DNA from 2 places in the Microbacterium sp. NPDC089987 genome. Region 1 is predicted to be linked to the other one. Evidence: predicted binding sites of a transcription regulator. Region 1 holds the regulator's gene; the other holds the start of a gene.
What was found. Region 1 encodes LexA, which represses DNA repair genes until DNA is damaged. Its sites were predicted from a motif close to TCGAACANNTGTTCGA; they were not measured.
Positions count from the first base shown of each region.

Region 2: the regulator LexA is predicted to act here: its motif matches at 2,040-2,055, upstream of ACIPV2_RS02460 (DUF222 domain-containing protein).

Region 1 is NZ_JBIVGE010000003.1:29,081-33,501, forward strand. Features, by position in the region: gene ACIPV2_RS12990 (histidinol-phosphate transaminase) at 1-838, opposite strand, end outside; gene ACIPV2_RS12995 (LysM peptidoglycan-binding domain-containing protein) at 884-1,276, opposite strand; gene lexA (transcriptional repressor LexA) at 1,581-2,267, shown strand; gene metE (5-methyltetrahydropteroyltriglutamate--homocysteine S-methyltransferase) at 2,341-4,421, opposite strand, start outside.
Region 2 is NZ_JBIVGE010000001.1:533,606-538,026, forward strand. Features, by position in the region: gene ACIPV2_RS02455 (RecQ family ATP-dependent DNA helicase) at 1-1,991, shown strand, start outside; gene ACIPV2_RS02460 (DUF222 domain-containing protein) at 2,108-3,556, shown strand.

The DNA.
Region 1 (4,421 bases):
CGACCATCCGCAGCATGGTCGACGAGTTGCGCAGCGCCGCCACGGCGGCCGCCTGCGTGAGCGCGCTGAGGTGGTACGGAAGGCGCACGAGGCGCAGCGCGTCGATGAACGCCGGGTCGGCGGCGAGATATCCGACGCGAGCGCCGGCGAAGGCGAACGCCTTGCTCATCGTGCGCGAGACAGCGAGGCGCGGGCGACCGTCGAGCAGGCTGAGCGCCGAGGGCGCGTCATGCGGGGCGAACTCCTGGTAGGCCTCGTCGACGATCACGACCCCGCGAGCCGCCTCGTAGACGGCCTCGATGACGTCGAGCCCGAGCGGCGTGCCGGTGGGATTGTTCGGCGTGCAGAGGATGACGACGTCGGGGTCGACCTCGGCGATCTGCCGTGCGGCATCGTCAGGGCGGATCGTGAAGTCCTCCTGACGCGTGCCCGCGATCCACCGCGCTCCGGTGCCCTGCGTGATCAGCGGATACATGGAGTACGTGGGCGCGAAACCGAACGCCGTTCGACCGGGGCCGGCGAATGCCTGCATGATGTGCTGCAGCACCTCGTTCGAGCCGTTGCCGGCCCAGATCTGCTCGGCAGTCAGTCCGTGACCGAGGTAGTCCGCGAAGGCCTCTCGCAGAGAGCTGAACTCGCGGTCGGGGTAGCGGTTGACGTCTCGCAGCGCGAGGGCGATGTCGTCGAGGATGTCGCTCGCGACCTCGTCGGGGACGGCATGGGTGTTCTCGTTGACGTTCAGAGCGACGGGAAGCGGCACCTGCGGGGCACCGTACGGCGTGAGTCCGCGCAGATCGGCGCGGAGGGGCAGCTCATCGAGGGATGTCACATGCTCCATCGTAGGCCGCGCATCGCGGCCACCGCCGCGGATGACGGTGCGCCCTCACTCGGAGTGCGCGGCCCCGGAGTAGGCGGTCGGGATGGCGATCGAGGTGCCCACCTGGATCATGCCGGAGGTGAGGTTGTTGAGCCGCTTGATGTCGTCGATGACATCACGCGGATCGGCTGCGGGCGCGGCCTCGGCGGCGATAGACCAGAGAGTGTCGCCGGGCAGCACGGTCACGGTCTCGAAGGCGACCGGGTCGCTCTCCCCGGATGCGAGGGCCGAGCCCCCTGCCAGCACGGAGACGCCGATTCCGGCGATGACCGGCGCGGCGGCGAGCGTGGCGAGCAGACGACGGCCGCGCGCGGTGAGGCGCAGCCGGGTGGGGACAGAACGCCGGGCAGCTGCCGAGACCGATGCGGTCAGGGGGGTCTGGATGCTGATGGTGCTCATGTGATGCTCCTCTTCACTCTCCCCGCCCATCGGGCGGGAGTGGTGCAGCTTTCGCATCCGGCATCCGGCCGGGGATGCCGGATGCGAAGCTACGTTCCGAATCTATCTTCGATATCGAACATCTGTCAAGGATTCTTCGAATACAGTGCCGACACTTCCGCGACACGCTCGAACAGATCTTCCGTTTTCCGAGAGAACTCGGATACGGTTTCGATGAAGTCAGCCCACCATGGGCCACCGACATTCGAATCGGATCCCCGCGATGACGCGGATCCGCACCGTGTGAGGGCATGAAGGAGCACCCATGAGCGAGACCCCCGAGACCGCAGCCGAGGCTCCCCGCACGCGGCGCCGCAAGAGCCTCAGCCCCAAGCAGATGGCGATCCTCGAGGTGATCCAGACCTCGATCGCCCGCCACGGCTACCCGCCGAGCATGCGCGAGATCGGCGACGCCGTGGGACTCAAGTCGCTCTCCAGCGTCACCCACCAGCTCGGGCAGCTCGAGCTGAGCGGCTACCTGCGTCGCGATCCCGGCAAGACCCGCGCGATGGAGGTGCTGATCGACCTTCCCGGCACCGGCGCCGAGAATCCCGCCGACACCGCGCCGTCGGTGGGCGATGCCGCCCTGGTGCCCCTCGTCGGGCAGATCGCGGCCGGTGTGCCGATCACGGCAGATCAGCAGGTGGAGGAGATCTTCCCACTGCCCAGGCAGCTCGTGGGCAAGGGCGACCTGTTCATGCTCAAGGTCAACGGCGAGTCGATGATCGACGCGGCCATCTGCGACGGCGACTGGGTCGTGGTGCGCACGCAGAACAACGCCGAGAACGGCGAGATCGTCGCCGCGATGATCGACGGCGAGGCGACGGTGAAGACCTTTCGCCGTCGTGACGGCCACACCTGGCTGCTCCCCCGCAACTCGGCCTTCGAGCCCATCCTGGGCGATGAGGCGGTCGTGCTGGGCAAGGTCGTCGCGGTGCTCCGCGCGGTCTGATCCGGCATTCGCACAGAAGAGGCGCCCCTTCCCGTCTGCTCGGGAAGGGGCGCCTCTTCGTGGTGGAGGGGACTCAGACGGTCACGGCGACGTCCTCGCGAACACGCCGGGTGGCCTCGACGATGTTGCGCAGCGACTGCACCGTCTCCTCGTAGGCACGGGTCTTCAGGCCGCAGTCGGGGTTCACCCACAGCTGGCGCAGCGGCAGCTCGTCGACCGCGCGGCGCAGCAGCGCCTCGATCTCCTCGACGCTGGGAACGCGCGGCGAGTGGATGTCGTAGACGCCCGGTCCGACTCCGTGGTCGAAGCCGAAGCGCGCGATGTCGGCGACGACCTCCATGCGGCTGCGCGCGGCCTCGATCGAGGTGACGTCGGCATCGAGCGCGCGGATCGCGTCGATCACGACGCCGAACTCCGAGTAGCAGAGGTGCGTGTGAATCTGCGTTCCCGCGGCGGCGCCGCCGGTCGCGAGCCGGAACGAGCGCACCGACCAGTCGAGGTAGTCGGCCTGATCCGCCGCCTTCAGCGGCAGCAGCTCGCGCAGTGCCGGCTCATCGACCTGGATGATCGCGATCCCCGCACCCTCGAGGTCGGTGATCTCATCGCGCAGGGCGAGGGCGACCTGGTTGGCCGTCTCGCCGAGCGGCTGGTCGTCGCGCACGAACGACCACGCGAGGATGGTCACGGGACCGGTGAGCATGCCCTTGACCGGCTTGGTGCTCAGGGACTGGGCGTACGCGGCCCACGAGACGGTGATCGGGGCGGGGCGCGAGACGTCTCCCCAGAGGATCGACGGGCGCGTGGCACGCGAGCCGTACGACTGCACCCAGCCGTGCTGGGTGACGGCGAACCCGTCGAGGTGCTCGGCGAAGTACTGCACCATGTCGTTGCGCTCGGGCTCGCCGTGCACGAGCACGTCGAGGCCGAGCTCCTCCTGCAGGGCGACGACCTGGTCGATCTCGCGGCGCAGGAAGTCGTCGTAGTCGTCAGCCGGCAGCTCGCCGCGCAGGAACTGCGCACGCGCCCGGCGGATGTCGCCGGTCTGCGGGAACGACCCGATCGTCGTCAGCGGAAGTGCGGGGAGGTTCAGCGCCTGCTGTGCGTTCTCGCGCTCGGCGTACGAGACGCGCGAGAACTCGGTCTCGGCGACCTCGTGCCCGCGCACGGCGCCGTCGCGCACGCCGGGGGCGTCGCGTCGGTCGGCGAGGGCGGCGGATGCCGAGTCCAGCGCGTCGGCGATGGCATCCCGGCCCTGAGCCAGACCGTGAGCGAGGGTGACGACCTGGCCGACCTTCTGGTCGGCGAAGGCGAGCCACGAGACGAGACGCCGATCGAGCGCGGTCTCGTCGTCGACGTCGTGCGGCACGTGCAGCAGCGAGGTGGAGGTGGATGCCGAGATGCTCGACGCCCCGAGCTCACGCAGCGACTCGAGCTTGGCGAACGCCGCGTCGAGGTCGCCGCGCCAGATGTTGTGCCCGTCGATCACGCCGCCGACGAGGGTCTTGCCCTCGAGCGCGGGGAGCGCGGCGGGCACCTCGCCGCGGACGAGGTCGATGCCGATGGCCTCGACGGGCGCGGCCGCCAGCACCTCGAGCGTCGCGCCCAGCGCGGCGTAGGGCGCGGCCACGAAGATCCGCGGGCGCTCTCTCACGCCGCCGAGAGCACCGAGGGCGCGGGCGGCGGCATCAGCGAGAGCGGCGGTGTCGACCGGCAGCGACTCGCTGACCAGCGCCGGCTCGTCGAGCTGCACCCACTGGGCGCCGGCGGCCTTCAGCTTGGTGAGCAGCTCGGCGTAGACGGGCAGCACGTCGTCGAGGCGGCTGAGCGGCTCGAACCCCTCCGGCGCATCGTCCGACGCCTTCGCCAGCGCGAGCAGGGTGACCGGTCCGACGATCACCGGGCGGGTGACGTATCCGGCGGCCGTCGCCTCGGCGACCTGCTGCACGAGGTGCTCGCTGGCGAGCGAGAAGGTCGTCTCGGGGCCGATCTCGGGGACGAGGTAGTGGTAGTTGGAGTCGAACCACTTCGTCATCTCGAGCGGTGCGCGCTCTCCCTCGCCGCGCGCGACGGTGAAGTACGCGCCCAGCCCGATGGAGCCGTCTGCATCGCGCAGGTCGTCGAAGCGGGCGGGGATGGCGCCCACCGTGACCGCGG
Region 2 (4,421 bases), on a different contig from region 1:
CCGGTCACCGCCGCGCGCTGGTCGTGCAGCGCACGGGCTGGGGCAAATCGGCGGTCTACTTCGTCGCAACCCTGCTGCTGCGCAAGCAGGGGGCGGGCCCGACGGTGCTCGTCTCGCCGCTGCTCGCTCTCATGCGCGATCAGATCGCCGCGGCCGAACGCGCCGGCGTGCGCGCGGTGGCGATCAACTCGACGAACGCGCACGAGTGGGCAGACGTCATCGGGCGGCTCGATCGCGACGAGGTCGACGTGCTGCTCGTCTCGCCCGAGCGGCTGAACAACCCGGCGTTCCGCGAGAACCAGCTGCCGGCGCTGATCCGCCGGATCGGGATGCTCGTGGTCGACGAGGCGCACTGCATCAGCGACTGGGGGCACGACTTCCGACCCGACTACCGGCGCCTGCGCGAGCTGATCGCCGAGATGCCCGCCGGCGTGCCGGTGCTGGCGACCACGGCGACGGCGAACAGCAGAGTTGTCGCCGACGTGGCCGAGCAGCTCGGTGGGGCTTCACCGGCGGATGCCGGGGTCCTGACGATTCGTGGACCGCTGGCCCGGGCATCCCTCCGGCTCGGAGTGCTGCAGCTGCCCGGCTCCGCACAGCGCCTGGCCTGGCTGCTCAGCCACCTGAACGATCTGCCCGGCTCGGGGATCATCTACGCGCTCACGGTGTCGGCCGCGGTCGACACCGCCCGGCTGCTGCGCGAGCAGGGGCACGAGGTGCGCGCGTACACCGGGCAGACCGATGCCGAGGAGCGCGAGGAATCGGAGGGGATGCTCAAGCGCAACGAGGTCAAGGCGCTCGTCGCGACCAGCGCGCTGGGCATGGGCTTCGACAAGCCCGATCTCGGCTTCGTCGTGCATCTCGGCGCCCCGTCGTCGCCGGTCGCCTACTACCAGCAGGTCGGTCGTGCCGGGCGTGCCAGTGACAGCGCGGACGTGCTGCTGCTGCCGGGTGTGGAGGATCGGGACATCTGGCACTACTTCGCCACCGCATCGATGCCCGACCGCGAACGCGCGGAGCGCGTGATCGCGGCGCTGGGAGATCAGCCGCTTTCGACTCCCGCACTCGAGGCGATCGTCGATATCCGGCGCACGCCGCTCGAGCTGCTGCTGAAGGTGCTCGACGTCGACGGCGCCGTGCGGCGCGTGCAGGGCGGCTGGGTCGCCACCGGTCAGCCCTGGGTGTACGACGCCGAGCGATATGAGCGCATCGCCGCCGAGCGCCGGGCCGAGCAGCAGCACATGATCGACTACCAGCAGACCTACGGCTGTCGGATGGAGTTCCTGCAGCGCTCGCTCGACGATGACACGGCCGCGCCGTGCGGTCGCTGCGACAACTGCGCCGGCCCATGGTTTCCGACCGAGATCGGCTCGGATGCCGGAGCAGCGGCATCCGGCGCGCTCGACCGGGTCGGCGTGCCGATCGAGCCGCGAAAGCAATGGGCCACCGGTGGCGATCGAGTCGGCGTGCCGGTGAAGGGGCGCATTCCCGCTGACGAGCAGGCGGGGGAGGGGCGCGCGCTGGCGAGGCTCACCGACCTCGGTTGGGGCGGGACGTTGCGGCAGATGTTCGCCGCCGGAGCTCCGGATGCCGAGGTCACCCCTCAGGTGCTCGAGGCGTGCGTGCGCGTGCTGGCCGGTTGGGGCTGGGAGAGACGGCCGGTCGCGGTGATCGCGATGCCGTCGCGGTCGAAGCCGCTGCTCGTCGACTCGTTGGCTCGCGGCATCGCGAGCATAGGGCGGCTGCCGTACCTCGGCGCGCTCGGCTTCGCGAACGGCGGACCGAGCGGTGAGCCGGGTGGCAACAGCGTGTTCCGTCTTGCCGGACTGTGGGATCGCCTCAGCGCTTCGGATCTGGCACTGCCGGATGGGCCGGTGCTTCTCGTCGATGACCAGGCCGACAGCCGGTGGACGCTGACGGTCGCTGCCCGAGAGCTGCGCCGCGCCGGGGTGAGCGAGGTGCTGCCGTTCGTGCTCGCCGTGCGGGGCTGAGCCCGCGCGTCAGACGTTCGTCGCCTGCTCGGCATCCGGAAAATCCTCCCGAAAAGTTTTTCTGATCTGGGGATATCGGCCCCGCCAATGTCGGTGGCCCTCGTCAGAATAGAGGTATGAACAGCCCCGCCGATGCTCTCGCTCAGGTCGCCGCTGACCTGCGCGGTCTGCTGGCGACCGACGCTCTGGCGGGACTGTCCGACGCGTCGCGCGCTGAGGCGCTCGCCGGCCTCGGGGAGATATCGCGGCTGGCCGATGCCGGCATCGTCGAGACGGCGGCGACAGCCGACACCGAGTTCGGGCATCGATTCGGATGCCGGGGCATGAACGAGATGCTCCGCCGAGCCGCGCTCGTGGATGCATCCACCGCGGCGCGGATTATGCGGGCGGCAGATGCCGTGCAGCGTGAGACGAACCTCGTGTCGGGGGAGCGGATGCCCGCTCGCTGGCCTGCCATGCGCGAGGCTCTGCTCGACGGCGCCGTCGGAGTCGACGGTCTGCTGGCGGCGGTCGGTCCGTTGGAGCGCGCTCGGGATCGCATCACGGTCGAGCAGCGGATGTGGGCGGATGCCAACCTCGCGGCGTTCGCGCGCGGCGACGAGCTTCCGGGTGCGGATGACGTCGAGCGCGGGAAGGCGCCGCGAGCGTCGGCGGAAGACCTGAAGCAGTTCGCGGCCGCTCTCGCGATCGCTCTCGACCCCGACGGGGCCGAGCCGTCAGACGAGCGCGCGCAGGCGCGCCGAGGGTTCACAATCGGCCGGGTGCGCGACGGTCTCCACCCCGTGCGGGGAGGCCTCACCCCCGAGCTGGCTGCGCAGTTTCAGCTCATCGACGACGCCTACAACAACCCGAAGGTCGGCGGTGCTCCCGACACCGGCGTCCGGTTCACCATCGACGACGACCCCGGCAGCGATGACGAGTTCAACAGCGACCCGCGCAAGGTGATCGATCCGCGCACACCGGCACAGAAGCGGCACGACGCCCTCGCTGCCGCTCTCGGCATCGCCGCTCGACACAGCGAGATGCCGTCGCTCGGCGGTGCCGCGCCGACGCTCGTCGTGCACGTCGACGCAGCCGACTTCGCCGCCGGCACCGGCTGGGCGACGCTACCCGGCTCTGATGCGGCCGTTCCGCTGAACGTTGCGACCCACACCGCCTGCACGGCGGCGGTGCAGCGCGTGCTGTTCGACGGGGGCCGAATCGTGGGGATAACGACCACCGACCGGGTGTTCACCGTGTTCCAGCGGCGTGCCATCGTCGCTCGAGACAAGGAATGCCTGATCCCCGGATGCCACGTCTCCGCGACCTGGTGCGAGATCCACCATGTGACAGAGCATGCCCGCGGCGGTCCGACGCATACCGACAACGGCGTCCCGCTCTGCTGGTGGCATCACCGATCCCTCGGCCAGTCCGGGTGGGAGATCCGCATGAACGGCGGCCTCCCGCAGATCCGCGGGCCCGCGTGGTGGGATGCGGAGCAGAAGTGGCGCACGCCGAGACTCTCCACTCTCGACACGCGGCGGTGGCGCAGCCAGACGCAACGCAATGTGGTGATGCAGGAGTAGCCACGGCCACTTCAGGACTGGTTGAGCGTTTGCGTCGGGCCACTCGTTGTCCATTCCCGACGGCCATCGTGCTCACGCCCTGTAGGTATCGGCAGGGGATCAGAACTGCGATCGACGTCACAGCGACGACGAGCGTCAGCACGAACGGCCCTCTCACGGCAACTGTGTACAGACCGGGCGATGGCGCCTTGAACGGCTTTGTGCAGCCAACCCGGAGTTGCCCCGATAGTAGTTGCCGTCTGGTTACTCGATCTCGGCTGCGGGAGCGAAGCGGTGCCCTCATCGGCTGGAGGCGCACCGCGGCTAGTGTGGACAATACGTGGCGGGGGAGGTCATCATGGGCAGATTTATTTATGAGGGTGGACCGAAGGTCGAACTCGAAGACCGCACCCTCACTCATGTCCAGTTGGCTATCACGGCGAAGTTGCGTCGCGGGGAGCCGTTCGCTTTCACATGGAGAGAAGACACTAGCACCGGGGGCGGTCGTACGACGGTGTGGATTCATTCGGCGTCGTCGATGGTCTTCAAGTACTTCGGCAGTCGTGCTCCTGCAATCAACCGCGCGTGGGTTGAGGCCCTCACCTTCACCGCAAATTCGCCGTCCGGACTTTATGTTGTGCCGGAGCCAGTAGAGGGCAGCCCGGGGGAACGCAGCGTGGAGACTGCCTCAGCGTAGCCACTTCCGCAACCCCGTTCAGTCTGGGGGTGTGCGAGTCTTACCGTCTGTGTATGCGTGATCGAACGGTGCAGCGGACTCGAGTCAGCATCGATGGCTCAAGCTTTATCCTCACGCCCTCAGAGGATGTCGATGCGCTCTGCGAGCAGTTCGCCGCCGCCGTGGCCACGGCTGGTTCGTTGGTGCGAT